DNA from 3 places in the Bradyrhizobium sp. NBAIM14 genome. Region 1 is predicted to be linked to each of the others. Evidence: predicted binding sites of a transcription regulator. Region 1 holds the regulator's gene; each other region holds the start of a gene.
The links. Region 1 encodes LexA, which represses DNA repair genes until DNA is damaged. Its sites were predicted from a motif close to TGTTCNNNNTGTGTTCNG; they were not measured.

Region 1 (9,562 bases):
ACCACCACGGCGAGCATGTAGGTCGGGTTGCCGTCGCCGCGCAGCAGGACGAGATCGTCGAGGTTCTCGTTCTGCCAGACCACGCGGCCCTGGACCTGGTCCTCGATCACGGTCTCGCCGGTCTGCGGCGCGCGCAGGCGGATGGTGGGCTTGACGTGGCTCGGCGCCGTGGCCGCGTCGCGGTCGCGCCACATGCCGTCATAGAGGCGGGTGCGCCCCTCGCTGCGCGCCTTCTCGCGCATGGCGGCGAGCTCTTCGGCGGTGGCGTAGCAACGGTAGGCCTTGCCATCGGCGAGCAGCTGCTCGGCGACCTCGCGGTGCCGGGCGGCGCGGGCGAACTGGTAGATGACCTCGCCGTCCCAGCCGAGCTCGAGCCACTTCAACCCGTCGAGGATGGCGCCGATCGCCGCTTCCGTGGAGCGTTCCCGGTCGGTGTCCTCGATCCGCAGCAGCATCTTGCCGCCGTGCTTCTTGGCATAGAGCCAGTTGAACAGCGCCGTGCGGGCGCCCCCGATATGGAGGAAGCCGGTCGGCGAGGGAGCGAAGCGCGTGACGACGGAATCGGACATTCTTGGCAGGGCCTATGCATTGGAGGCGGTGGTGTATAGCAGGAACGGGACATAACTAAAGGGCGACGGCGGACCCGGCAGGCCTTGCTTAAGCTCTTGTAAGCTCTTGGCGCGGCCACGCGAATTTGGCAGAAGGACCGCTGATTTCCCTACAGGATTTTCGTAATGACAGAACCGGTGGCAGCTGAGGTTGGGCGCGATTTCATTCGTGACATCATCCAGGCCGACCTCGATCAGGGCAAATACAAGGAGATTGTGACCCGGTTCCCGCCGGAGCCGAACGGCTACTTGCATATCGGCCACGCCAAGTCGATCGCACTCAACTTCGGCGTCGCCCAGGAGTTTCCGGGCCGCTGCCACCTGCGCTTCGACGACACCAACCCGGTCAAGGAAGAGCAGGAATATATCGATTCAATCCAGGCCGACGTGCGCTGGCTCGGCTTTGACTGGGGCAAGAACCTGTTCTTCGCCTCGGACTATTTCGACCGCCTGTACGAATGGGCGGAGCAGCTGATCCGCGACGGCCTCGCTTATGTCGACGACCAGACCCAGGAGGAGATCCGCCTCTCGCGCGGCACGTTGACCGAGCCCGGCAAGAATTCGCCGTTCCGCGAACGCTCCGTGGAGGAGAACCTCGACCTGTTCCGCCGCATGAAGGCGGGCGAATTCCCCAACGGCGCGCGCGTGCTGCGGGCCAAGATCGACATGGCCGCGGGCAACATCAATCTGCGCGACCCAGTGCTGTACCGCATCCTGCATGCGCACCATCCGCGCACCGGCAACGCATGGTGCATCTACCCGAGCTACGACTATGCCCACGGCCAGTCGGATGCCATCGAAGGCATCACGCATTCGATCTGCACGCTGGAGTTCGAGGACCACCGACCGCTCTACGACTGGTTCATCGAGAAGCTGCCGGTGCCCTCACAGCCGCATCAGTACGAATTCGCGCGGCTGAATCTCACCTATACGCTGCTGTCCAAGCGCGTGCTGACCCAGCTCGTCCGCGACGGCCATGTCGCGGGCTGGGACGATCCGCGCATGCCGACCATGGCGGGCATGCGTCGCCGCGGCGTGCCGCCGGCTGCACTTCGCGAGTTCGTCAAGCGCATCGGCGTCGCCAAAGCCAACAGCGTGGTCGATGTCGGCATGCTGGAGTTCTGCATCCGCGAGGAGCTGAACCGCACGGCGCAGCGGCGCATGGCGGTCTTGAAGCCGCTCAAGGTGGTGATCGAGAATTATCCGGAAGGGCAGACCGAGGAGCTCGAGGCGATCAATCATCCCGACGATCCCTCGGCCGGCACGCGGAAGATCACGTTCGGCCGTGAGCTCTATATCGAGCAGGACGACTTCATGGAGAACCCGCCGAAGAAGTTCTTCCGCCTGTCGCCTGGCAACGAGGTGCGGCTGCGCTATGCCTATTTCGTCAAGTGTACCGGCGTGATCAAGAACGACAAGGGTGAGGTGGTGGAGCTGCGCTGCACCTATGATCCCGCGACCAAGGGCGGCAACGCGCCCGACGGCCGCAAGGTCAAGGCGACCATGCACTGGCTGCCGGCGGCGGCCTCCAAGCCGGCGGAGATCCGCATCTACAACCAGCTGTTCGCCAATCCGAGCCCGGATGCCTCGAACTTCGCGACCGATCTCAACCCGAACTCGCTGGAGATCCTCGCCGATGCGCGGGTCGAGGCGTCCGTTGCGGAGAGCAATTCGACCGAGCCGATGCAGTTCGAGCGCCAGGGCTATTTCGTGCGTGACAAGGACTCGACGCCCGGCAAGCCGGTGTTCTCGCGCACGATCGGTCTGCGCGACACGTTCGCGAAGGAAGTCGCCAAGGGTTGAGAAGGGCTGAGCAGGACATGAGCAGCGAGGCCGACGCCATCGTTTCCGCCATCATCGCGAAATGGTGCGCCGGCTTCGCGGCGCTCGATGCGGCCGCGCTGTCCTCGCTCTATGCGAGGAACGCGTTCTTCTTCGGCTCCAATCCGAAGCTCTATCGCGGCCGAGATGGCGTCGCCGACTATTTCAACGGCCTGCCGCGCTGGGGGAGGCCGAGCGCGACCTTCTCCGACGTGCACGCCGCGCAGGCCGGCCCTGATCTGATCAACATGGCCGCGACCATCACGTTCGATCTCGCGGGCGAGCGGGATGATCTCGTCGTCAAGATGAGCTGGGTCATCATCCGCGAGGACGGCGAGTGGAAGATCGTCAATCACCACGCCTCCTCGCAGGCGCCGCTGATCTAGCAACGGGCGCCAGCCCGGAGAAAAGTAGGGCGCTCTTCGCCTGTTCCCGATCCGTACCGCTATTCGTGCAGCCGCACGGTCCGGTAGCCTCCGCAGCCGTCGCGTATCGTAAGGTGCAGGGGAATGGCGGAGCCGGGCCGGCCAGGACGGTCCCAGGGAGTTGCCGGGATGTGGCCGGTCGGCCGCGCCGCCCCGGCCGGCGGCTTGGCGCCAGCGGGCCTCGGCATCTGGCCGGCGATCATCGAGACGCTGCGCCAATGGGCTCGGGGCGAGGCCGGGCCTGGCCGGCTGTTGCCGTGGGTGCCGGTCGCCTTCGGCGGCGGCATTGCGCTTTATTTCGCCGCCGATCATGAGCCGGTGCTGTGGGTGGTTGCCGCCACAGCCATCGCGCTGATGCTCGGCGCGGTGCTGCTCCGGCGGAGCCGGCTGTTTGCGCCCGCCATCATGCTCGCGGCGGTCGCGGCTGGTTTTGCCGTGGCGACCTGGAAGACCGCGCGTATCGCGCACACCGTTTTGGCAAAACCGCTCTATTCGGTGTCGCTGTCGGGCTTCGTGGAAGCGCGCGACATCCGCGAGCGCACCGACCGTTTCGTGCTGCGCGTCAGCGCGATGGAGGCGCAGCGCAGCGACGTCAAGCTCGAGCGCGTCCGCCTCTCGGTGCGCAAGGGCACGGCGCCTGAGGTTGGCAGCTTCGTGCAGCTGAAGGCGCGGCTGCTCCCGCCGATCTCGCCGGTGCGCCCCGGCAGCTATGATTTCTCGCGCGACATGTTCTTCCAGGGCATCGGCGCCTCCGGCTTCGTGATGGGCGCGATCACGGCGTCCACGCCGCCGGATGCTGGCGGCCTGCGGCTGCGCTACGCGGCCTTCATGCAGGGCCTGCGCGATGCGATCGATGCGCGCATCCGCGCAACGCTCGAAGGCGATAACCGCGCGATTGCGACGGCGCTGCTCACGGGGCGGCGCGATGCGATCACCGCGCCCGTGAACGATGCCATGTTCGTCTCGGGACTCGGCCATGTGCTGTCGATCTCCGGCTATCACATGGCGGTTGTCGCCGGCGTCGTCTTCTTCGCGGTGCGCGCGCTGCTGGCCTTGATCCCGGGGCTGGCGGCCGGCTCTGCCATCAAGAAATGGTCGGCCGCCGCGGCGCTGGTCGCGGCCGCGTTCTACCTGTTGCTGTCGGGCGCGGAGGTTGCGACGCAAAGATCGTTCTTCATGACGGCGGTGGTGCTGATCGCAGTGATGGTCGACCGCCGCGCCATCACCTTCCGCACGCTGGCGGTTGCCGCGCTGATCGTGCTTGCGGTCGCGCCGGAGGCGTTGGTGCATCCAAGCTTCCAGATGTCGTTTGCGGCAACGCTCGGGCTGGTGGCGCTGGTGCAGATCGGCATGCCGAACCTGCTCGCCTCGCCCGATCATTCCGCGACGGCGCGGATCGCGTTGTGGGGCGGCCGCGAGATCGCGATGCTGTTCCTGGCCTCGCTGATCGCGGGGCTCGCGACCACGCCGTACGCCGCCTTCCACTTCCATCGCGTGACCCCATACGGCGTGCTCGCCAATCTCGGCGCCATGCCGGTGGTCTCGGCGCTGGTGATGCCGGCCGGGCTGTTGGGGCTGCTCGCGGCGCCCTTCGGGCTCGACGGCGTGTTCTGGTGGTTGATGGGGATCGGCATCGAGTGGATGGTCCTGGTCGCGCGCTGGGTGGCGGCCCTGCCGGGCGCCGTCGGCCGCATTCCCGCCTTCGGGATCGCGCCGCTGATCGCAGCGAGCCTCGGGCTCATCGTGATGGGCCTGTTGCGCACGCCCTTGCGCTGGTCCGGCGCCCTGGTGCTGCTGGCAGCGATCCTCTGGGGACTGTCGGTGCGGCAGCCCGATATCCTGATTGCCGGGGATGGCGCGAGCGTCGCGATCCGGGGCGGGGATGGGCGCTTGCAGGTGATCCGCGCCAGCAAGGACAGCTTCCTGCTGAAGGAGTGGTTGGCTGCCGATGCCGATCCGCGCGATGCCGGCAACGCCTCGTTGGCGAGTGGGGTGTCGTGTGACGAGACCGGCTGCGTGGCGCCGCTCGCGGACGGACGACTGATCGCGTTGGCGACGCGTATCGACGCGCTGGCCGATGATTGCAGCCGCGCCGCGCTGGTGGTGACGGCGCGGCCTGCGCCACCCGATTGCGCGGCGATGGTGGTCGATCGGGCGGGTCTTGCCAGTCAGGGCGCACTGGCTCTGACGAGACGCGGCGAGGGCTTTCCGGTGCAGGCGGTGAGGACGAGGGGAGCAAGCCGTCCCTGGCTGCCGGCCGGCGCCGGCGAGGGAGATTTCGACGGCAGCCTCGTGCCGAAGGCGGCCGTGCCCCGCAACCGGGACGCAACGCCATCGGAGGCCGACTTGCAGGCCGACGATTGACGCGGATCACAAATACCAGGCCAGCACGGCGTCAAGCCTTCCGTTGCCGATGACCGGCAGGGCCACCATTCGGCTCAGCCCGGCTGCGCAGGCTTCGGAGCCGGCGATCGAGCCGTCACGGGTGAGATCGTCGTTGAGCGCGGGCATGCCGGCGGCCCAGGCGCCGCCAATGCTGCCTTCGCCCCTGGCGATGGACTGCGCCGCATAGCGTGCGGCGAGGTCGGTCTGCGCGCTGCAATCGCCGGCGCGAAAGACCAGCGCCGAACGGTCCTCGTTCGGGACCCAGATCTCGAAGCGTCGTGCAATCGGCGTTGCCTGCGCGGAGAGGAATGTCAGAACCCAGGTCTGGTCGGTACCGGTTCGGTAGGGCACGCCGACGCCGAGATTGATCCCGACCTTGGCGGCGTCCTCCCAGCGCAGGAAACTCTTGGCGTCGTGCAAGTCCTTGATGATCAGCGGCAGGCCCGCCTTCCAGGTGCGTCCGGGCAGGCCGAAGCCGCGCGGAAATCTGGTGTGGCGGGAGTTGAATTCGAACATGTCCGCGGTGCCGTAATAGCCATCGACGAGCCCCATCTCATGCGAGAGATCAGGATCGTTGTGCCAGAGTTCGATCGCGCCGACGTGCGCCTCGTCGTCGCCACAGAACAGCACCAGCACGGCTTGCAGGAATTCGCCCGCGAACACCGGCACCGCCACGCCGCAGGTGAGGCCGGCCGCAGCGGCCTGATCGGTCCGCTTGAAATAGGAGTTGGCGAATTTCGTGAGGATGACGGGGTGGCCACAGGCCCAGGCCTTGCCGGGAAGTCCCTCGTCATATCCGAAGTGCAGCTCTTCGCTGACGGCTTTGAACGCGGACAGCCCATCGTCGTAGAGGCCGCCGCCGAATTCCAGCCGCCTGCGCGTCCGGTCGGGTACCCAAAGTTCAACGACGCGAATGAAGGTCTTCATCGAGCGTGTCCGCCGCCTCAAACCACGACAGCATCGGTCATTTGGCTGCGGAGCGGACGTTCAAAATGCGGGCAGCACGGCCCAAACTTCGTGCGACGACGAGGCGCGGCGGTGGGCTCGCCGATCGAATGTCCTGAAACACAAACTTGCCGGGCTCGCCGGCCTCGGCCGGCGACGGCAATTTCAATCCCGGGCTCGGCCTGTCGGCCGAAGGGCGTCAGCCGATCGGCAGGCGCGTGATCGTGGGCCGCGTGTCGGCGACGATCTGCGGCTTGTGCTCGCGCTCGGGGGCTGGCTGCGTCACCGGCAATTGCAGCACGGTCGCGCGCTGGCCTTCGACGAGCTGCGTCACCAGCACGTATTTGCCGTCGGGGAATTCGATCGCGTCATGATGGCGATCGGGAATGTGCGGGTCGATCTTGCCGAACTTGCCGACGCGAGAGTTCACGGTGCGCGTCCAGATCCAGCGGTTGTCGTAGCGGACATTGTCGGCGAAAGCGAGCTCCGTCCCCGGCAGCAGACAGACCGCGACGGAGGGATCGGCTTCGGAAGCGAAACCGCGCGTCGAGGTGCCGCGGAAGGTTGTCGTGACGATCGTCTCGCCGACTTCGGCGGGGCGCGTCGCGACGGCATGCAGGCTGTAGTCACACATCGGGTGCTCCTCATGCTGGGATAGCGACCCGCGTCTCTTTCGAGGCGCAGGCCTCTATCAGAGTGGAAGCATACAACGCTCTGCTCGGTTATGGGCAAATCTGCGGCTCGCGTCCGCAGCGCGCGATCACATTATCTTTCCCGGATTCGATAGGAACAAACCTCGCGTCCTTGCATTCGGCCGGAGCTATCAGCACTGCCGGCACAACTCTACCGGCGAAGCAGAAATGGCTGCGCGCCTGCGCGGGGGAATGTCGCGCGGGAAGATGGACCGGACAGCCGGCGCGAGAGACCGGCCGGAGCGGGCAAGTATCCGCTCCGATCCTGGATCGACGATGCCGATCGCAGCGCGCGCGGCGCTTGAGACTTCCGTTATCAGTACTTCCGGTAAAGCCCGATCAGCTTGCCCTGGATCTTCACGCGGTTCGGCGGAAGAATGCGGACCTCGTAGGCGGCATTGGCGGGCTCGAGCGCGATCGAGGCGCCGCGGCGGCGGAAGCGCTTGAGCGTGGCCTCCTCGTCGTCGATCAATGCCACCACGATGTCGCCGGTATTTGCGGTCTCGTTGCGCTGGATCAGCGCCATGTCGCCGTCGAGGATGCCGGCCTCGACCATCGAATCGCCGCGCACTTCGAGCGCGTAGTGCTCGCCCGAGCCGAGCATGTCCGGCGGCACGCTGATGGTATGGCTGCGGGTCTGCAGCGCCTCGATCGGCGTGCCGGCGGCGATGCGGCCCATCACGGGCACCGCGACGGGGCGCTCGCCCTCGTCCGCGGGCGGGCTGGAGCTCGCGCGCACCTTGCCGAGATTGCCCTCGATCACGCTCGGGGTGAAGCCACGGCGATTGCCGGCGGCGGCCTGGAGCTCGGGCAGCTTGATCACCTCGATGGCACGGGCGCGGTTGGGCAGGCGGCGAATGAAGCCGCGCTCCTCGAGCGCAGTGATCAGGCGATGGATGCCTGACTTCGAGCGCAGGTCGAGCGCATCCTTCATCTCGTCGAAGGACGGCGGCACGCCGCTTTCCTTCAGACGTTCGCTGATGAACCGCAGAAGCTCGTATTGTTTGCGCGTCAACATCTCGACCAAAGTCCCCCGGTTGATGTCGTTCGATTCCGACACGATGAAGCCGGCACTAAGCCGCTACATCCTCGAAACAAATCATGAACGGACACTATATGTTCGATATGTGTTCCGCAACTGCTTAATTTATGGTGAACGCGGCCAAGCTCGCGGAATGCGTGTGGCTGGGCGGCTCAGACGGGCAGCCGGAGCACCTCGCAAGGCGTGCCGGCCTCGGCCTTCGGCGCGAACGGTGCGCGCACCAGAAGTACCTGTGCCGCAGCGAGATTCGCAAGAAGGGAGGAGTCCTGATGGCTGACCGGAAGGGCGACGCGCGTGCCGTCGTCGCGCTCCTCCAGCCGCGCACGCAGATAGTCCTCGCGCTGGTCGTTGGCGGCGAGATCGCGGCCCAGCACGGCGCGCTCGCGCCGATGATGAATCGCTGAACGGCCCGACAGGGCGCGAATCAAGGGGACCATGAACAGGAAGGCGCACACGTAGGACGACACGGGATTGCCGGGCAGGCCAATCACGCGCATCGCGCCTATCCGACCGTGCATCATCGGCTTGCCCGGCCGGATCGCGATCTTCCAGAACGCCATCGCGATGCCTTCGCCCTTGAGCGCCTGCTGGACCAGGTCGTGGTCGCCGACCGAGGCACCGCCGGTCGTGATCAGGATGTCGGCGCCGCTCTCGCGCGCGCGGCGGATGCCGGCGGACGTCGCCTCCAGTGTATCGGCGGCAATTCCGAGGTCGATGGTCTCGGCGCCCTCGCTGCGGGCGAGCGCATGCAGGGCATAGCCGTTGGAATAGACGATCTGGCCGCGACCAGGCGTGGTGCCCGGCATCACGAGCTCGTCGCCGGTGGCGAGAACGGCAACCCTCGGGCGGCGGATGATGGCGAGATGCGGATGATTCATTCCGGCGGCAAGGGCGAGATCGCGCTCGGTGAGGCGGATTCCCTTGCGCAGCAGCACGTCGCCTTCGCGGAAGTCGACGCCTGCAGGGCGGATGTGCCGGCCGAAAATGGCGGCTTCCTTGATCGTCACATGTTTGCCGTCGGCAGCTGTGTCCTCCTGGATCACGACGGCATCGGCGCCGTCGGGAACGACGCCGCCGGTGAAGATCCGCACGGCTTCGCCGGGGCCGACGCTTCCCGCGAGCGGCCGGCCCGCCGCGACCTCGCCGACGACGGTCAACCTCGAATCGTTTGCCGCGTCGGCCGTGCGCACGGCATAGCCGTCCATCGCCGACATCGCCTCCGGCGGCTGCGTGCGCCGCGCCGCGACATCGCGGGCTAGCACACGATGGTAGGCCTCGTCGAGGCAAACCATCTGTTCAGCCAGCGGCTCGACGCCGGCCAACACCGCGGCAAGCGCGTCAGAAACCGGCATCAGGGCCACGGGCGAACTCCGCAACAAATCAGGACTGGGTCGGCAAGTTCTAGCCGAGCGGAGGAGCTGAAGCAAAAGGCCTCCCTTGCCAGCCAGGAACCACACTTCCTTTTGGTCTCGACCCGGCTTATCTTCTGCCAATGACAGAACTGCTCGAAAAGGCGCTGAAGGCCGTGCGGCGGCTTCCTGCGGATAGCCAGGACGAGATTGCACGCGCCATGTTGGCGTTGAGCGACGCCGGAGAGGAGGCTGAGGAAGTCGATCCCGGTCATCTTGCGGCGGTCCTCGAGGG
Region 2 (9,562 bases), 110 kb from region 1:
GCAAGCCGCACATCTTCAAGGTCGATGCCGGCAGCATGCATGCCAAGGGATTCAAGTTTTTTCGCGCAGAGAACGGTGTGTGGCTGACCGACCATGTGCCGCCGGAGTTCCTGGCGTAGCTTACGTCCTGGATTTCCAAACGGTCTCCTCGGTCCAGCCGAGTTCGGCGAATTCGGCGGCTCGCAGCGGCGCTTCGCCTTCCGCGAAGAACTCGTCGAGCTGCGGGGGCGCGACATCCGTTTCGCACAGCATGGCATGCGCCTGTCCGCGATGATGAACTTGATGCTGGAAGAGATGCATGAGCAGCCGGTCGCAGCGCTCGGTTTGAACGCTCGTATCGCGGTTGATCCGGACGAAGGCGTCGAGCCGTTCAGTTGTCAGCGCATCGCAGATCGCAATCAGGCGGTTGTCCATTGCGGCCTGGGCAGCTTTGAGCTCGGCTAACGAGGGGTACGGCACCTCGTTCTTCCAGGCTGCCGGTCCGAGCCAGCCCCCTTCAAGCGCATCGATGTAGAAGAAGTCGATGATGTAGATGTGGTTCAGCGTACGCTGCAGGCTTGGAAAGAAGCCGGTGCGGGGGGCTTCGAATTCAGATTGGGATAGCGCAGCGCAGGCGGCGAGCAGGCGATGGTTCGCCCAAGCGTTGTTGTGGGCGAAGGCGCGGTAGGTTTGTACGAGTCCAGCGGACATGTCGGTTCTTTCCCGATCGAATAGTGGCTGATTACGCTCCGCTAATCCGCCCTACAGCCCTGTGGCTTCGATGCAGCGCAATCTACTCCGCCGCCTCGCTCGCCGCACGCCTCCGCTTCGGCTTCCGCGCCTTCTCCAGCACGGGAGCCAAAAATTTGCCCGTATAGCTTCGCGGCGCCTTCGCAATGTCTTCCGGAGGTCCCCACGCCACGATCTCGCCGCCGCCGTCGCCGCCTTCGGGGCCGAGATCGATGACCCAGTCGGCGGTCTTGATGACTTCGAGATTGTGCTCGATGACGACGACCGTGTTGCCCTGCGCGACCAGCTCGTGCAGCACCTCCAGCAGCTTCTTGACGTCGTGGAAGTGCAGGCCGGTGGTGGGCTCGTCCAGGATGTAGAGCGTGCGGCCGGTGGCGCGCTTTGACAATTCTTTTGCCAGCTTGACGCGCTGGGCTTCGCCGCCCGAGAGCGTCGTCGCTTGCTGGCCGACATGGATGTAGTCGAGGCCGACGCGGTGCAATGTCTGAAAAGTCTCGCGCACGCGCGGCACCGCCTTGAAGAACTCGGCAGCTTCCTCGACAGTCATGTCGAGCACGTCGGCGATGCTCTTGCCCTTGAACAGCACCTCCAGCGTCTCGCGGTTGTAGCGCTTGCCCTTGCAGACGTCGCAGGTGACGTAGACGTCGGGCAGGAAGTGCATCTCGATCTTGATGACGCCGTCACCCTGGCAGGCCTCGCAGCGGCCGCCCTTGACGTTGAAGGAGAAGCGGCCGGGCTCGTAGCCACGTGCTTTCGCTTCCGGCAGGCCGGCGAACCATTCGCGGATCGGCGTGAACGCGCCGGTATAGGTCGCCGGATTCGAGCGCGGCGTGCGGCCGATCGGCGACTGGTCGATGTCGATGATCTTGTCGATGTGCTCGAGGCCCTCGATGCGGTCGTGCGGGGCGGCGCCCTCGCTGGCATTGTTCAGCTTGCGGGCGATGGCGCGGTAGAGGGTATCGATCAGCAGCGTCGACTTGCCGCCGCCGGAGACGCCGGTGACGCAGGTGAACAGGCCGAGCGGAATTTCCGCCGTGACGTTCTTGAGGTTATTGCCGCGCGCGTTCACCACCTTGATGGTGCGGCGATGGTTCGGCGGACGCCGCTCCGGCACCTCGACCTCGAGCTCGCCGGTCAGGTATTTGCCGGTCAGCGATTTCGGGTTGCGCATGATCTCGGCGGGCGTGCCTTCGGCGACGATGTTGCCGCCATGCATGCCGGCGCCTGGGCCGATGTCGAACACGTAGTCCGCAAGGCGGATGGCGTCCTCATCATGCTCGACCACGACCACGGTGTTGCCGAGGTCGCGCAGCCGCTTCAGCGTATCGAGCAGGCGGGCGTTGTCGCGCTGGTGCAGGCCGATCGAAGGCTCGTCCAGCACGTAGAGCACGCCTGTGAGCCCCGAGCCGATCTGCGAGGCGAGGCGGATGCGCTGGCTCTCGCCGCCGGACAGCGTGCCGGAGGAGCGGGACAGCGTCAGATAATTGAGGCCGACGTCGAGCAGGAAGGTGAGGCGCTCGCGGATCTCCTTCAGGATGCGGCCCGCGATCTCGTTCTGCTGCGCGTTCAGCGCCTCCGGCACGGTCTCGAACCATGCGCCGGCGCCCTTCACGGACAGCTCCGAGATTTCGCCGATATGCTTGCCGCCGACCTTGACGCAGAGCGCCTCGGGCTTGAGCCGAAAGCCCTTGCAGCCCTCGCAGGGGACGTCGTGGAAATATTTCGCCAGCTCCTCGCGGGCCCACTCGCTCTCGGTCTCGCGGTAGCGGCGGTTGATGTTGGTGATGACGCCTTCGAACGGCTTCTTGGTGTCGTAGGAGCGCACCCCGTCCTCGTAGGAGAACTTGATCTCGTCCTCGCCCGAGCCGTAGAGAATCGCGTTTTGCGTCTTCTTCGGCAGATCCTTCCACTTGGTGTCGAGCGTGAACTTGTAGTGCTTGCCGAGCGCGGTCAGCGTCTGCACGTAATAGGGCGACGACGACTTGGCCCAGGGCGCGATCGCGCCCTTGCGCAGCGTCAGATCCTTCTCAGGGATGACGAGGTCTTCGTCGACATGCTGCTCGACGCCGAGGCCGCCGCAGGCGGGGCAGGCGCCGTAGGGATTGTTGAAGGAGAACAGGCGCGGCTCGATCTCGGGGATGGTGAAGCCGGAGACCGGGCAGGCGAACTTTTCCGAGAACAGGATGCGCTCGGGCCCGCTCTTGTCGTGGATTTTCGCGGTCTTCTTCTTTTCCTCCGCAGGCGCAGCCGCCGCGGGCGCATCGGCGAACTCGACGACGGCAAGGCCTTCGGCGAGCTTCAGCGCGGTCTCAAAGCTCTCGGCGAGGCGCTGGCCGATATCGGCACGCACCACGATGCGATCGACCACCACGTCGATGTCGTGCGGGAATTTCTTGTCGAGGCTAGGGGCTTCCGCCAGCTCATGGAAGGTGCCGTCGATCTTGACGCGCTGAAAGCCCTTCTTGAGCCATTCGGCGAGCTCCTTCCTGTACTCGCCCTTGCGGCCTCGCACGACGGGGGCGAGCAGATAGAGGCGGGTGCCCTCGGGCAGCGCCAGCACGCGGTCGACCATCTGCGAGACGGTCTGGCTCTCGATCGGCAGGCCCGTGGCCGGCGAATAGGGCACGCCGACGCGGGCCCAGAGCAGGCGCATGTAGTCGTAGATCTCGGTGACGGTGCCGACGGTGGAGCGCGGGTTCTTCGACGTCGTCTTCTGCTCGATCGAGATCGCCGGCGACAGGCCGTCGATCTGGTCGACGTCGGGCTTCTGCATCATCTCCAGGAACTGGCGGGCATAGGCCGACAGCGATTCGACGTAGCGGCGCTGGCCCTCGGCATAGATGGTGTCGAAGGCGAGCGAGGATTTGCCGGAGCCGGATAGCCCGGTGAACACCACCAGCTTGTCGCGGGGAATCTCGACGTCGATATTCTTGAGGTTGTGCTCGCGCGCGCCGCGGATCGTAATTGCGCGCAGGCTGGAGCCCGCGTTCTGTTGTTGGCGCTTCGCCTTGATCACTTCATCCATCCGAGTTGCCCTCAAGGAAGCCCAAAGGTGCGCGATCGCGCCAACAAAAAAGGCGCGCTGCGCCCGGAACCGGGATCGGCGCCGATGGGTATGGCAGCGAACGTAGGAAGAACGGCGGCGGATTTCCAGTGGGACTTGCGAATCGTCAACGGATTGTTGGCGTGCTGGCGGGATCTGGCAGCAGGAACGCGCGGAACCGCTCGCGGAGCACCCAGCCAAAACAAAAAGGCCGGCGCGAGGCCGGCCTTTCGTGACGATGTGACCTCGGCAGGGAAGTTCAGTACTTCGCGACCACCGGGCCACCGAAGGTGTAGTTGAGTCGAACGGTAGCCATGTCCACGTCCTGCTTGATGCTGTCGGTGCGAGTGGTCACGCCGAGGAAGGTGAAGGTCTCGTTGTGCCTGCCCATGAACAGGTGGTTGTATTCGACAGCGACCGACCAGTTCGGGGCGAAGCCGAATTCTATGCCGGTGCCGACGGTACCGCCCCAGCGCGTTTCGTTCGCGGTGTCGAGCGTAACGCCGCCAAAACTGCCAGTGTACTTGTTGTGAGTGACGGCAGCGCCGCCCTTCACGTACCAAAGCACGTTGTTCCAGGCATAACCGACCTGGCCAGTGAAGAGGCCAATGGCGTCGATCCTGGTCTCGTTCACCAGCGGCGCGAGCGCGGCAGGCGAGCTGATGTTCGAACCCTTCAGGTCAGCCCAGTCCCCCTGGGCTTCGAGACCGAATACCCAGTTGGCGGACTGCCAGCGATAACCGATCTGGCCGCCGACGAGTGCGCCGGTCGCATTGTGACAACCTTCGGCCACCGCCGGAGCGACCACGAAGGGGCCGACACTGGTGAGATCCCAACAGTTGCGGCTCCAGCCACCGCCGGCGTTGGCGCCGAGGTAGAAACCGCTCCAGTTGTACACCGCGATCGGTGCCACCGGAGCCTTGGTGTAGGGGCGGGCTGCCAAATCGGCCGCCGAGGCCGGTGCCAACGCGCTGAGTGCGAACAAGCTGGCCGAAGCCAGCAAAAGCTTCTTCATATCCATTCCCCACTTCCATTTCTCATTCCGGTCTTCCGGAGAGCGGAAGAGCAGCGGACCTTATGACTCAAGCAACGTCATTGCTTTTACACCATTGAAGCCAAAGGTTGTGTCACCCAGCGGCCACACCCCTTCGAAAAGCGCGAGCGAACGGGCGGCCGCAACAAACAAAAAGGCCGGCGCGAGGCCGGCCTTTCGTGACGATGATGCGTCAGAGACGAAGCTCAGTACTTGGCGACGACCGGGCCGCCGAAGTGGTAGTTCACGCCGACCTGCACGGTGTGGAGGTCGAGAGTGCCGGTGTTGACCGGGAAGACGCCCGAGAAGTAGGTCTCGCCGCCCAGGCTGCGATAGAGGTACTCGCCCTTGACCGACCAGTTCGGAGCAAACATCGCCTCGACGCCCGCGCCGACCGTCCAGCCCGAATGGAACTGGCTCTCCGAGAGGCTCAGAACAGGGGGCGCGCTGACGCTGATCTTGTTGTTGATCCAGGCGTAACCACCCGTGGCGTACAGCAGGACGCTCGGGGAAGCGAGCCAGCCGATGCGACCACGCACGGTGCCGAGCGCGTCGATACGCGAACTGACCGTCGTGGGAACGAGGGCGCCACCAAAATCAACAAGACCGGTCGCCGAGGCGTTTACGTCAGCCCACGCGCCATCAGCTTCGATGCCGAACACGACGTTGGAGGTCTGCCAGTTGTAGCCAACGGTGCCGCCGACGAAACCGCCCTGCATGCGCGGATCATCGGAGCTGTTTTCCCAGGCGCCGCCACCGACGATACCCAGGTAAAAGCCGGTCCAGTTGTAGACCGAGGCAACAGGCGCAGGCGCCTTGGTGTAGGGGCGGGCTGCCAGATCAGCAGCCGAAGCGGGGGCCGCGAGAGCGAACAAACAGGCCGAAGCCAACAAAACCTTCTTCATTTTCAACTTAATCCCAGTCCCAGTTTCTGTTGTTGCCTTCCGTGGCGGAAGGGCAGCGGACTCAAACGGCCCAACTGACGCCGTCTTTACACCACCAAAGCCGCAAGTTGTGTCTCCGAAAAGCCACAACAGTCCAAAAGGTGATGGTTACTGACTTATTTACGTCCAGGCATGTGCCGAAAAAAAGAAGGGCCGGCGCAGGGCCGGCCCTTCCATTTGCTCGCGAAATGAGAGGGATATCAGTACCTCGCGACCAACGGGCCGCCGAAGCGATAATTCAGGCGGACTAGACCCATGTCGACGTCCTGACTGATGCGATCGCTCCCGAAGGCAACGCCCGCAGGCGTCGTGAAGGCGATCGTACGGTCGCCGAGGAAGATGTGGTTGTACTCGACGCCGAGCGTCCAGTTCGGAGCAAATCCGAATTCCAGGCCGGCGCCAACGGTGCCGCCCCAGCGGGTCTCGCGAGCCGACGCCAGCAGCGTGCCGGCGCCAGGCGTGCCAGGCGCGGCATAGACGTCGTACTTGTCCCCGACTACGGCGGCGCCGCCCTTCACATAGAGCAGCACGTTGTTCCAGGCATAACCGACCTGGCCCGTGATCAGGCCAAAAGCATCGATGTGAGAGCGGTTACGATCACCGGTGACCAAAGCGCTTCCAGGGAAGAGGAGGCTGACGTTGTCCCCCGAGAAGTCAGCCCAGTTGCCCTGGCCCTCGAGGCCGAACACCCAATTGGTCGACTGCCAGCGGTAGCCGATCTGACCACCGACCGTGCCGCCGGTCGCATCGTGACAGCCTTCAGCCACCAGAACGCCCGTGACCGGGGTCACGAAGTCCCAGCACTTGCGGCTCGTGCCGCCGCCGCCGTTGACGCCGATGTAGAAGCCGCTCCAGTCGTAAACCGCGGCGACCGCCGGGGCCGGAGCCTTGGTGTAGGGACGCGCAGCCATATCCGCCGCGCTTGCCGGAGCCGACAGCCCCATTGCCATTGCACTGATTACGCCGAAAAGAATCTTATTCATTGCAGTCTCCCCAAGTTTCGTCCGCTTCATGAAAGTCCCCGAAGCGGCTGATCAGACGCGACACCCATATGAATCAATTCCAAGGCAAAGGTAGCCTAAGGAAAGGGCAGAGTCCGTCTCCGGAATGCCACACTTGCGGATTGATTGAATGGGTTCCAACTTGATGAATGTTAAATGGTTTTTGCCATACTCGGGAACCCAAAAAGGTTCCATTCGAGGGCTGTCCTTTTTTGTGGCATGAGAGGACATGCGGGAAATTTCCGCTCGCTCGTGCCGAAGAACAAATCTGGAACAAACGTGCGCGCGATGCTATATGTGGGGATAACCTTGGGGGTGGCAGGCTGATCGGTGCCCGCAAGCGTATAGGGTCGCCCTAGCGGGCGCAGAGGAACGCGGGCAGCGGATTCGCCCTTTTGAAATTCAGTGGCATTCGGAGTGGAGAGCGGCGATGGCGGGAAGCGTCAACAAGGTCATTCTGGTTGGAAATCTCGGCAAGGATCCCGAAATCCGCCGCACCCAGGACGGGCGGCCGATCGCGAATTTGAGCATCGCGACCTCGGAGACCTGGCGCGACAAGAACACCGGCGAGCGCAAGGAGAAGACCGAGTGGCATCGCGTCGTGATCTTCTCTGAGCCGCTTTGCAAGATCGTCGAACAGTATCTGAAGAAGGGCGCAAAGGTTTACATCGAAGGCGCGCTCCAGACCCGCAAGTACACCGACCAGAGCGGCGTCGAGAAATACTCGACCGAGGTCGTGCTGCAGGGCTTCAACTCAACGCTGACGATGCTGGACGGCCGCGGTGGCGGCGGCGGAGGTGGCAGCTTCGGCGACGAGCCGGGCGGCGACTTCGGCTCCTCCGGACCCGTCAGCAGCGCGCCGCGCCGTCCCGTTGCCGCCGGCGGCGGCCGCAACAGCGACATGGACGACGATATCCCGTTCTGAGAGGGCGGGATTACTCGACGGAGATGCGGCGGCAACCTCGGCGCCGCTTGCGCCTCCCCGTCAGGAGACATTCCTAATTGACTGAACGGGCTCGGATTTTCCGGGCGCGCTTCATGTGTGGGGTGAGGTTCGTATCAAGCCGGGCAAAACGGGTTGACCGGAGGCCCCTTGACGCGTGTTCAGGCCGGCGTTGCGGGCGTTCATGAAGGACCGATTCCGGGGGCGTGCAGGGCGCTGTTCCGAAGCCGTAAGTTATTGGAAGAATAAGCGGAAAAAGGACTTTCCGAGGGCGGTCAGGGTGGTTATCCGACCCCGGATGCGCTATATGATTCCCAGACAAACCCTCACCGGATTTCCCCTTGGCTGACGACGATAACAAGCCCGGCGACCAGCCGGCGCAACCCTCGGACATTCGCCCCGTCTCCATCCTCGACGAGATGAAGAAGTCCTACCTCGATTACGCCATGAGCGTGATCGTGTCGCGCGCGCTGCCCGATGCGCGCGACGGCCTGAAGCCGGTGCATCGGCGCATCCTGTTCTCGATGAACGAGCAGGGCTTCACGCCCGACAAGAAGCACAAGAAGTCCGCCGGTATCGTCGGTGACGTCATGGGTAAATACCACCCTCATGGCGACCAGGCGATCTACGACGCGCTGGTGCGCATGGCGCAGGACTTCTCGATGCGCGAGTTGCTGGTGGACGGGCAGGGCAATTTCGGCTCGGTCGACGGCGACCCGGCGGCGGCCATGCGCTACACCGAGTCCCGCCTGACCAAGATCGCGCTGAAGCTGCTCGAGGACATCGACAGCGACACCGTCGACTTCCAGGACAATTACGACGGTTCCGAGAAGGAGCCGGTGGTCCTGCCGGCGCGGTTCCCGAACCTGCTGGTCAACGGCGCGGGCGGCATTGCCGTCGGCATGGCGACCAACATCCCGCCGCACAATCTCGGCGAGGTGATCGACGCCTGTATTGCGCTGATCGACAATCCCTCGCTGACCATCGACGAGCTCATCAACATCATTCCCGGCCCGGATTTCCCGACCGGCGGCATCATCCTCGGACGCCAGGGCATCCGCAGCGCCTACCATCTCGGCCGCGGCTCCATCGTGATGCGCGGCAAGGTCACGTTCGAGACCATTCGCAAGGATCGAGAGGCGATCGTCATCACCGAGATTCCGTATCAGGTGAACAAGGCGACGATGGTCGAGCGCATCGCCGAGCTCTACAAGGAAAAGAAGATCGAGGGCATCTCCGATCTGCGCGACGAGTCCGACCGCGAGGGCTATCGCGTCGTCGTCGAGCTCAAGCGCGACGCCGTGCCCGACGTGGTACTGAACCAGCTCTACAAGTTCACCCCGCTGCAGACGAGCTTCGGCGTCAACGCGGTTGCGCTCGATTCCGGGCGTCCGCAGACGATGAACTTGAAGGATATGTTGACGATCTTCGTCGGCTTCCGCGAGCAGGTCGTTACCCGGCGCACCAAGTACAAGCTGCGCAAGGCGCGTGAGCGCGCCCATGAGCAGGTCGGCCTCGCCATCGCGGTCGCCAACATCGACGAGATCATCAAGGTGATCCGCACCTCGCCGACACCGGCGGCGGCCCGTGACACCCTGATGACGCGCGATTGGCCTGCGCGCGACGTCGAGGACATCATCACGCTGATCGATGACCCGCGTCACCGGATCAACGAGGACGGCACGATCCGCCTCTCGCTGGAGCAGGCGAGGGCGATCCTCGAATTGCGTCTCGCACGTCTCACCGCGCTCGGCCGCGACGAGATTGGCGGCGAGCTGTCGAAGCTCGCCGGGGAGATCGGCGACTATCTCGCGATCCTGCGCTCACGCGCGCGCATCCTGGACATCATCAAGACCGAGCTTGCCGAGG
Region 3 (9,562 bases), on a different contig from region 1:
TCGCGGTACAGTGCGGCGCGCTCGAATTCGAGCTCGTTCGAGGCCTTCTCCATCTCGCCGGCGAGCTCCTGCTTCACCGCATGGCTCTTGCCGGAGAGGAAGTCGCTGGCCTCGCGCACCAGCGTCGAATAGCCGCCGAAATCGATCTCCCGGGTGCAGGGTCCGGCGCAGCGGCGGATCTGGTGGAGCAGGCAGGGCCGGGTGCGGCTCTCGAAGAAGGAATCGGTGCAGGAGCGGATCAAGAACGCGCGCTGCAGCGCCGTGATGGTGCGGTTGACCGCGCCGGCGGAGGCAAACGGGCCGAAATAGCGCCCGGGCCGGGTCTGCGCACCGCGATGTTTCAGGATCTGCGGCGCCCAATGGTCGCCGGTGATCAGGATGTAGGGGAACGACTTGTCGTCGCGAAGCTGCACGTTGAAGCGCGGCCGCAGCTGCTTGATCAGGTTGGCTTCCAGCAGCAGCGCCTCGGTCTCGGTCGTGGTCGAGACGATCTCCACCGTGACGGTGGCCGCGATCATGCGCAGGATGCGGGCCGGCAGCGGCGCACTCTGGCGCGCATAACTGGACAGGCGCTTTTTGACGTTCTTGGCCTTGCCGACATAGAGCACGTCGGCGTTCGCATTGAGCATACGATAGACGCCAGGCGAGGTCGGTGCGAGGCGGACCGCGCGCTCGATCGCCTCGTGACCGGTCGCGAGCGGGCCTTCGCCGACGGCGCCGCTCTCTTCCAGGATGTCCGGCAGCAGGGCATCGTCCTCGTCATCGCCCCCTGCCGCCGCGGGATCTACGTCCGGCCCGGCCAGCCGCTCGGGCGGCGTGTCGCTCGCAGCCGGCGGCGCCTTGCGCGCGCGGTCGTCCGGATTGTCGGGGGAATCGTGAACCATGGGACGAATTTAGGCGCTGGGGGGACTGATTTGAAGTTCCTGCCATGCGGCACGCACAGAGGATGGCGGGCAGCTCCCGGTAACGCTTCCTTAAGTCTGTTAAGCGGGCGGTAACCCGGCTTAACAGCCCTTTAACTTAAAACTCTCGATAAATCCTACGCGAATAGCTCTTGGTTCCGTAACCATGCGGTTTTGCTCGCGCGGCGGCGCGGGCATCGCTCGGGTTGCGACAGTGGCGTTGGAGTGAGTGATGAAGAGGCTCGTTGTGGGCGCAGCCGCGTTGGTTGCAGCCGGCTGGACAGCTTCGGCAGAGGCCGCCGATCTCAGTTACGGGCAGCGCGCGCCCTATACCGTCAATCAGCCGCTTAATGCCTATAGCTGGGCGGGTCCCTATCTCGGCGGCAATATCGGCTATGAATGGGGCTCGGTCGACAACAACCCCACCAAGCCGTCCGGCTTCGTCGCCGGTGTGCAGGCCGGCTACAATTTCCAGAACGGCCCGTGGGTGTTCGGCGTCGAGGGCGACATCCAGGCCGCCGGCGCCGACGACACGTTTGCGCCGTGGAAGTTCTCCAACCCGTGGTTCGGCACCCTGCGCGGCCGCGCCGGCTATGCGTTCAACAACGTGCTGTTCTACGGCACCGCCGGTCTCGCCTTCGGCGAGCTGCGCGCACAAACCTTCGGTTGGTCGGAGTCGCACACCAGTGCCGGCTGGACCATCGGCGCCGGTGCGGAAGTCGGCCTCGCGCCGAACTGGAGCGCCAAGCTCGAATATCTCTACATCGATCTGTCGACCAGCCAGTTCGCAATCACGGGCGTGTCAAACGGCTATAGCGCCAACGTTGTCCGCGCAGGCGTGAACTATCGCTTCTGACATCCAAAGAAGAAAATACCGGACCAGCCTCCCGGCCGCTCGCGGCCGGGATTTTTTTTCGCCAGGCTTGCTAGGAGAGGATCACCAGATTGACCGCCTTCGGTCCCTTCCCCTTCTTGTCCGGTTCGACTTCGAAAGTAATACGCTGTCCTTCGGCGAGGTCCTTCAGTCCCGCCCGCTCCACAGCGGTGATGTGAACGAAAACATCGCGACCGCCGTCGTCAGGCTTGATGAAGCCGTAGCCGCGCTCGCCGTTGAAGAACTTGACCGTTCCCGTCATGGCCATCGGGAAACTCCCCCTCATTGCTCCTCCGTCGCGACGCAGACTCACGTCGCGACATGACCGGGCCTTACGGAGCCCGGGAGCTGGCCATCCTTGGACGGACCTGATCGGTCCGGCGGGATCTTTCTTAGGGCCTTCACTCCGCCGCAACCATTCGCGGAAGCGGAACGTAAAGCCAGTCACGGAAATAGCATAATACGGTTCTTTGCAGATTGACTACCGGTCCTGCATATTTTTCCCAAGAATGCCGGAGTGTTACGGCTTGGCGTCAATGCTTGGCGCTAAGGCTTGGGCACCTCCAGCCGGAATCTGGCAGCACCGCCCTGGCCGAGCGGTATTTCCAGCTCCGGCAGAATGGTCTTGAGCTCGCCGTGCAGCGTGTAGGGCGGGTTGACGATCAAGAGACCGGTGGAGGTGAGGGCGGCGCTGTCGGCTTGCGGCGCGACGCTGAATTCGAGGCGCAGGCATTTTCCGGGCGGCTTTGCTGCAGCTGCGAGCCGCGCGACGGTTTGTGCCAGCGTGTCGGTGGCGCGCCGGTTCTTGGCGGGATACCAGATTACGTAGATACCGGTCGGCCATTTCGCGAACGCTGCCGAGAAGGCTTCGCCGAGCCGCTCGAACTCGTCCTTGGCCTCGAACGGCGGATCGATCAGCACGAGGCCACGCCGCTCCTTCGGCGGCACGAAGGCCGGCAGCGCCACCCAGCCGTCGAGGTCGACCACGCGGGCCTGCTCGTCGCGGCGCAGCGCATCGATCAGCGCTTTCCGTGCCTTCGGCTCGAGCTCGCAGGCGACGAGCCGGTCCTGCGGCCTGAGCAGGCCGCGCGCGATCAACGGCGAGCCCGGATAGGCCTTGAGCTCCCCCTTCGGATTGAAGGCGCGGACGATGTCGAGATAGGGCTTCGTCAGCGCTGCGCTCTCGTTGGACAGGCGCGCCTGCAGCAGCCGCGCGATGCCGGTCAGCCATTCGCCGCCGCGGCGCGCCTCGTCGCTGTCGAGATCGTAGAGGCCGGCGCCGGCGTGGGTGTCGATGACGCGGAACGCTGCCGGCTTGTCCTGCAGATAAGTGAGGATGCGCGCCAGCACGATGTGCTTGATGACATCGGCGAAGCTGCCGGCGTGGAAGGCGTGGCGGTAGTTCATGGCGGAGAGGACTACGTTGTCTGGCGCGATCCTAACCCCTGTCATTGCGAGCGCAGCGAAGCAATCCAGAAATGCGTCCGCGGAGGCACTCTGGATTGCTTCGCTGCGCTCGCAATGACTGAGCTACCCGCCCCTGATCGGCGGCATCGTCACCTGGTCGCGGCGGCAGGCGCGGCGCTCGATCTCGTCGCAGGCGCGGAATTGCAGGTCCTTGCTGAGGCAGATGCGGACCTCGGACAGCCGTGTCCGGTTGCAGGTGACCGAGACGGCGGCATTGCTGAGACCCGGATTGGCCTTGATGAAGGCCTCCTCGACCTCCGCTGGCGCGACGGTCTTGGCCTGCGCCAGATCGAGATATTCGGCCGGAATCTTGATCGCAGCGCGCGCCTTGCGGATCATCTCGAAATAGCCGCGGCCCTCCAGCCCGGAGCAGGTGCCGTGCTTGTCCCATTCGTTGAAGATCAGGCCCGGCGCCGGCATCAAATCGAGCATCGAGGAGACGATGTTGCGGTTCAGCCGCGGCGCCGGGCGCTGGCAGTATTCCGGAAAACCGTTCTCGTATTGCGGCCACAGCCCATGCACCACGAAGGCGTAGGGCCGTCCGCCGCATTGCATCTGGGACCGGCCGCCGCGTTCGGCGGCTTCCTCGCAGAACGAGGGCGACCATGAAAGCGCCAGCACATAGAAATCGAACTCGCCCGGGGCGTTCTGCCGCTTGTCCTGTGCCTTCGCACCGCCGGCGAGGCTAGCCAACCCCGCAGCAAGAGTGAGCGAGATCATCAAACGGGACAACGAACGCAATCTGGAGTAAAACATGGCGACGCCCCTCAACTAGACTGTACAAACAGCCTAGCAGGCGATGGGAACATTTCAAGAACAAAATTGGAGCTGTCGTCGGCCGGCTGATCAGCCCAGCCAGCCGCTGCTGGAATCAGGGCTTGGCGGCGCGGCACGCCGGGTTATAGGCCCAGTTGCGATCCACCCCGACGACGCACCATTCGACGCCGTTGCCGTAGGAGGCGAAGCCGCCATCCTCGATGATCGAGAAATGCACCTTGCGCGGCTTGCCGTCATTGAGCATGGCCTCGCCGGTGCAATAGCGGCGCGGAATGTTGTCGGACTGCCAGGGCCGGAACGCGGTTTCGCGAACGGCGGAGAAGCCGGTGATCTGCAACGAAGAATTCCAGAACTTGGATTCCTTTTCGGCGAATTCGTGCACGATCCTCGGCAGAGCCCAGTCGCAAGGGGCGACGGCGCCGTCATAGCGCGGCCCGCTCAGCCAGAAATTCAGCTCCAGCGGATTGGCGGCCCTGGCCTCGCCGAGTGACAATGCTCCGAACATGAGGCCGAGCACGGCGGCGAAACGGAGCGATTTCTCGAAGGGGGCGCGCATGATCAATCCGGGCAGCTAAGGTCTTGCGAAGGCCGGACGGTGCCGCGAAGGTTGGAGGAGGTCAAGTGCAGCGCGGCAACACTTCGCAAGGACTTGACCAAGTGTCGCGGCCAACAGGGGTTCGGTTCTTTTCACGTGCGTCGCGGCACCGTAAACTGGCGCCAGCCAATTGGAGTGACGGGAATGCGAATCATTGCGGCCGCGGGCCTTCTTGCCAGCCTGGTTGTCTCAGGCATGATGGCGAGCCAGTCGGCGCGCGCCGATTACGTGCCGCCGTTCAAGGGCAACGACACCGGCGGCATCATCGCCTATTCGATGGCGACCCGGGTCGATGCGCGCCAGGTCGCGGTCGATCATTGCGCCCGCTACGGCAAGGTGGCGAAATTCCTGGCCGTGCAGGGCTATGAGGGCGGCTACATCTCGTTCTCGTGCCGCTGGGTGCCTTATGGCGCCGCCGACCGGCCGATCCGCACACTGTACTGAGGCGCTGTCGTAGGCGCCGCACCTCTCTCAGCCGGGAGCTTCCCTCATGACGCGCAAACTCGCTTTGCTCGGCTCGATGCTTTGCCTCGCGTTGTCGGCAGGCAGCGCCAGCGCCGACGAACTGCCGCTGCGCAAGGCCGGTCTTTGGGAGATGAAGCTGGTCACATCGGGCTCGCCCATGCCCGAGATGACCATGCAGCACTGCACCGACGAGACCGTCGACAAGGAGATGAGCAACAACGTCTCCCCGATGGCCAAGCAGATCTGCGCCAAGCAGGAGATCAAGAAGACCGCGACCGGCTATGTCAGCGATTCCGAGTGCAGCGTCGCCGGCGTCAGCACGACCTCGCATGCCGAGATCACCGGAGACTTCAACTCGGCCTACACGGTGAAGACGACCTCACACGCCAAAGGCGGCGTTGCTGGTGCGGCGGGGCGCGATAGCACGACGACGCTGCAAGCCAAGTGGCTCGGGGCCTGCAAGCCGGATCAGAAGCCCGGTGACATCGTCATGCCCGGCGGCTTCAAGATGAACACGCGCGACATGGACAAGCTGAAGGCGCTGCTGCCGAAGTAGGTGTACTCTTTCCCTCTCCCCTTGTGGGAGAGGGTGGATCGCCGCAAAGCGGCGAGACGGGTGAGGGGTTTCTCTCCGCGAATTCAATGAGGCTTGGACGCGCGGAGAGATACCCCTCATCCGGCGCTTCGCGCCACCTTCTCCCGCAAGGGGAGAAGGGAAGACCCCACCTACACCGGTATCCGCACGCTCGCCCTCAATCCTCCCATCGGGCTGTCACCGAGCGTGATGTCGCCGCCGTGCGAGCGGGCGATGTCGCGGGCAATCGCGAGCCCCAGGCCGGTGCCGCCTTCGTCCTGGTTGCGGGCGTTGTCCAGCCGCAGGAACGGCTTGAATACCTCTTCGCGCAAGTGGGCGGGAATGCCGGGGCCGTCATCGTCGACGGTGACGGTCAAATAACGGTGATCGCGTTGGCCGGTGATGGCGATGTTCTTGCCGTAGCGCGCTGCGTTGGTGACGAGGTTGGCGAGGCAGCGCTTGAACGAAGCCGGCTTCACCGTCACCACGGGCAGGCCGTTGAAGGCGACGGTCGCGGTATGGCCGTGACGCTCGGCATCGCTGCGCAGCTCCTCGAGCGCCTGCGCCATGTCGGTCGGCTGCGACTGCTCGCCGGAATCGCCGCGGGCGAACGCAAGGTAATCCTCCAGCATCATCGACATTTCGTCGACGTCCTTGCGCATGCCTTCGAGCTCGGGACTGTCTCCGATCAGTGCCAGCTCGAGCTTGAAGCGGGTCAGGATGGTGCGCAGATCGTGGCTGACGCCGGCGAGCATCGCGGTGCGCTGCTCCATCGTGCGCTCGATGCGCGACTTCATCTCCAGGAAGGCGACGGCCGCGCGCCGCACCTCGCGCGCGCCGCGCGGCCGGAAATTCGGGGCCTCGCGGCCCTTGCCGAAACTCTCGGCGGCATCGGCGAGGCGCAGGATCGGCTTGATCTGGTTGCGCAGGAACAGCACCGCGACGATCAACAGGATCGAGGACGTGCCGACCATCCAGAACAGGAAGATCTCCGAGTTCGAGGCATAGGCGGCGCTGCGCTGCGCGAACACGCGCATCACGGCGTCGTCGAGCTGGATGCGGATCTCGACCAGGTTGGAGCGGCCGACCGTGTCGATCCAGAACGAGCGGCCGATCTGGCGGCCGAGCTGCACCGACAGCGTCTGGTCGAGCAGCGAGAAGAACGGTTTTGGTCCCGGCGGCGGCATGTCGCCGGCAGGCAGGAAATCGACGACGAGGCCGAGCCGCTGCTGCGCGATGCGGCGGATCTCGGTGCGGTCCTTGTCCTGCGGATAGCCCTTGTAGACGTCGATCAGCGCGGCGATGTCCTGCACCACCGCGGCCGACAGGCGGCGCGTCACCGTGTTCCAGTGCCGCTCCATGAACACGAAAGCGACGACCGATTGCAGCACCACCATCGGTACGATCATGATGAGGAGCGCGCGGGCGTAGAGGCCGGTCGGCATCCAGCCCTTGAACGCGTTGCCCATCCAGCCGTTCGCGGCGGAGACGCGGCCGGCGGCGCTCTTCAGAAGCGTCAGGCCGGTATCTATCGTGCTCATCTGGCGCGCTTCACTGCGGTTCAGGGCGAGGCCACCAGGCGGTAGCCGATGCCGCGCACCGCCTGCAGGAACAGCGGATTGGCGGGATCGGTCTCGATCTTGCGCCGGAGGCGGTTGATCTGCACGTCGACGGCGCGCTCGTTGACGCTGCCATTGCCGGTCAGTGCGCTGCGCGGCACGGTCTCGCCCGGCGTCTCCGCGAGAATCCGCAGCATCTCGCGCTCGCGGTCGGTGAGGTGGATGACCTCCTCGCCCTGGCGCAATTCGCCGCGTTCGAGATGGTAGACATAGGGGCCGAAGGCGATCTTCTCGATCGTCGTGGCCTGCGGCGGCGGCGCGGCGCGCTTGAGGATGTTGTTGATGCGCAGCGCCAGCTCGCGCGGTTCGAACGGTTTTGCGACGTAATCGTCGGCGCCGATCTGCAGGCCCTCGATGCGGGCTTCCGCCTCGTGGCGCGCCGTCAGCATCACGATCGGCACCGACGACGAGGTGCGGATGAAGCGGGCGAGGTCGAAGCCGGTCTCGCCGGGCATCATGACGTCGAGGATCAGGAGATCGAAATGCAGGCCCATCAGCTTCGAGCGCGCATCACCGGCGCTCGCCGCGGTGGTGACGCGGTAGCCTTCACTTGCAAGAAAGCGCGAGAGCAGGTCGCGGATGCGGCGGTCGTCGTCGACCAGCAAGAGATGCGGGGCATCGTCGGCCGGTTGCACCGGCGGGCGCGCGAGCGTGGCAGCGAGCGGCACGGTCACTCCTTGGCGTCTTGTTTGACGGCAGCGAAGATCGTCTCCAGCACCTTGTCCGGATCGTCGCGGTCGATCATCGCGCGCAGGAAGCGCTTGACCGTCTCGGCGTCCTGCGGACCCATCTCCGCGAGCGCCCTGGTGATCCGCGTGGTCTGCAGCCCGGCGAGCTTCTGCACCAGCGCCTCGCCCTTCGGCGTCGCGTAGAGCAGGCGCTGGCGACGATCGTTGTCGCCGGTCTTCTGCACGATATAACCCTCGTCCAGGAGCTGCTTCAGCACCCGGCCGAGCGACTGTTTGGTGATGCGCAGGACGTCGAGCAGGTCGGCGACCTTGAGCCCGGGATAGCGGTAGACGAAATGCATGACCCGGTGATGGGCCCGGCCGAAGCCGAACGCCTCCAGCTCCTGGTCGGGATCGCCGACGAAATCGCGATAGGCGAAGAACAGCAGCTCGATGATATCCCAGCGCAAATTGCCTCCATCGCCTGCGGCCGGCCGGGGCGCGGCAGCGTCTTGAGAAGGAGTCGCGAAATTTATGTCAGGCATATTGACGTATCTTGGGTTCAATGTTACAAAACGATCGACCCGCACGAAATTTTAGATCGTTTCGCGCCGGGTGGCATCGGAGCAGGACGGCCGGAGAGAGCCGGACAGGCGGCGACGGCCGAAGCAGATCTACCGTGCGATTGTCGAGCGGCATTTCGGCAAAACATACTGGACTTCCGCCTTCCGCAAAAGCATGTCCTCGATGACATGCTGGCTGCGGAAACCGGCCGTAACATGGCTGGCGGCGGTCCGGCCAGAAACCAATCAAGCCAGCCGGGCCCGAACGGGCAGGCGGGCGCGAGAAACAGCGCCGCCACCGGCAGCGGGAGGCAAGGACATGAGCATGACATTCGACATCCAGCCCGCATCCAATCCGACGCCCGAGAAGGACCGCGTCGCCAAGCTGGTGGATCCCGGTTTCGGGCGGGTCTTCACCGATCACATGGCAATCGTCCGCTACAACCAGGCCAAGGGCGGCTGGTACGAGGCGAAGATCGAGGCACGCGCCAACTTCCAGCTCGATCCCGCCGGCGCGGTCCTGCACTACGCCCAGGAGATCTTCGAAGGCCTGAAGGCCTACAAGCGCGACGATGGCGGGGTGAACCTGTTCCGTCCCGACGCCAATGCGCGCCGCTTCAAGGACTCGGCCGATCGCATGGCGATGGCGCAGCTGCCCGAAGACGTCTTCATCGAGGCGGTCGAGCAGATCGTGCGCATCGACCGCGCCTGGATGCCGGGCGGCGAAGGCAGCCTTTACCTGCGGCCGTTCATGATCGCGAGCGAGACCTTCCTCGGCGTCAAGCCGTCGTCCGAATACATCTTTGCGGTGATCGCCTCGCCGGTCGGCTCCTACTTCAAGGGCGGGCCCGCGCCGGTCTCGATCTGGGTGTCGGAGAACTACACGCGCGCCGCGATCGGCGGCACCGGCGCGGTCAAATGCGGCGGCAATTATGCCGCGAGCCTGCGCGCCCAGGCCGAAGCGATCCAGCACGGCTGCGACCAGGTCGTCTTCCTTGACGCGGTCGAGCGCCGCTACATCGAGGAGCTCGGCGGCATGAACGTGTTCTTCGTGTTCG

Region 2: the regulator LexA is predicted to act here: its motif matches at 7,009-7,026, upstream of I6F28_RS12035 (single-stranded DNA-binding protein).
Region 3: the regulator LexA is predicted to act here: its motif matches at 4,045-4,062, upstream of I6F28_RS18775 (ribonuclease T2 family protein).

The regions. Positions count from the first base shown of each region.
Region 1 is NZ_JADYVQ010000004.1:171,706-181,267, reverse strand. Features, by position in the region: gene gltX (glutamate--tRNA ligase) at 1-569, opposite strand, end outside; gene I6F28_RS12610 (glutamine--tRNA ligase/YqeY domain fusion protein) at 735-2,411, shown strand; gene I6F28_RS12605 (nuclear transport factor 2 family protein) at 2,429-2,815, shown strand; gene I6F28_RS12600 (ComEC/Rec2 family competence protein) at 2,939-5,218, shown strand; gene I6F28_RS12595 (GAF domain-containing protein) at 5,225-6,166, opposite strand; gene I6F28_RS12590 (hypothetical protein) at 6,384-6,818, opposite strand; gene lexA (transcriptional repressor LexA) at 7,193-7,894, opposite strand; gene I6F28_RS12580 (molybdopterin molybdotransferase MoeA) at 8,071-9,279, opposite strand; gene I6F28_RS12575 (hypothetical protein) at 9,411-9,562, shown strand, end outside.
Region 2 is NZ_JADYVQ010000004.1:57,367-66,928, reverse strand. Features, by position in the region: gene I6F28_RS12065 (RNA 2'-phosphotransferase) at 1-119, shown strand, start outside; gene I6F28_RS12060 (DinB family protein) at 121-690, opposite strand; gene uvrA (excinuclease ABC subunit UvrA) at 773-3,754, opposite strand; gene I6F28_RS12050 (outer membrane protein) at 4,032-4,787, opposite strand; gene I6F28_RS12045 (outer membrane protein) at 5,012-5,710, opposite strand; gene I6F28_RS12040 (outer membrane protein) at 5,950-6,732, opposite strand; gene I6F28_RS12035 (single-stranded DNA-binding protein) at 7,181-7,675, shown strand; gene gyrA (DNA gyrase subunit A) at 8,035-9,562, shown strand, end outside.
Region 3 is NZ_JADYVQ010000007.1:22,118-31,679, reverse strand. Features, by position in the region: gene uvrC (excinuclease ABC subunit UvrC) at 1-884, opposite strand, end outside; gene I6F28_RS18790 (outer membrane protein) at 1,135-1,758, shown strand; gene I6F28_RS18785 (cold-shock protein) at 1,829-2,044, opposite strand; gene I6F28_RS18780 (23S rRNA (adenine(2030)-N(6))-methyltransferase RlmJ) at 2,323-3,183, opposite strand; gene I6F28_RS18775 (ribonuclease T2 family protein) at 3,307-3,999, opposite strand; gene I6F28_RS18770 (hypothetical protein) at 4,115-4,576, opposite strand; gene I6F28_RS18765 (hypothetical protein) at 4,760-5,059, shown strand; gene I6F28_RS18760 (DUF3617 domain-containing protein) at 5,106-5,636, shown strand; gene I6F28_RS18755 (ATP-binding protein) at 5,807-7,195, opposite strand; gene I6F28_RS18750 (response regulator) at 7,216-7,947, opposite strand; gene I6F28_RS18745 (MarR family winged helix-turn-helix transcriptional regulator) at 7,944-8,486, opposite strand; gene I6F28_RS18740 (branched-chain amino acid aminotransferase) at 8,824-9,562, shown strand, end outside.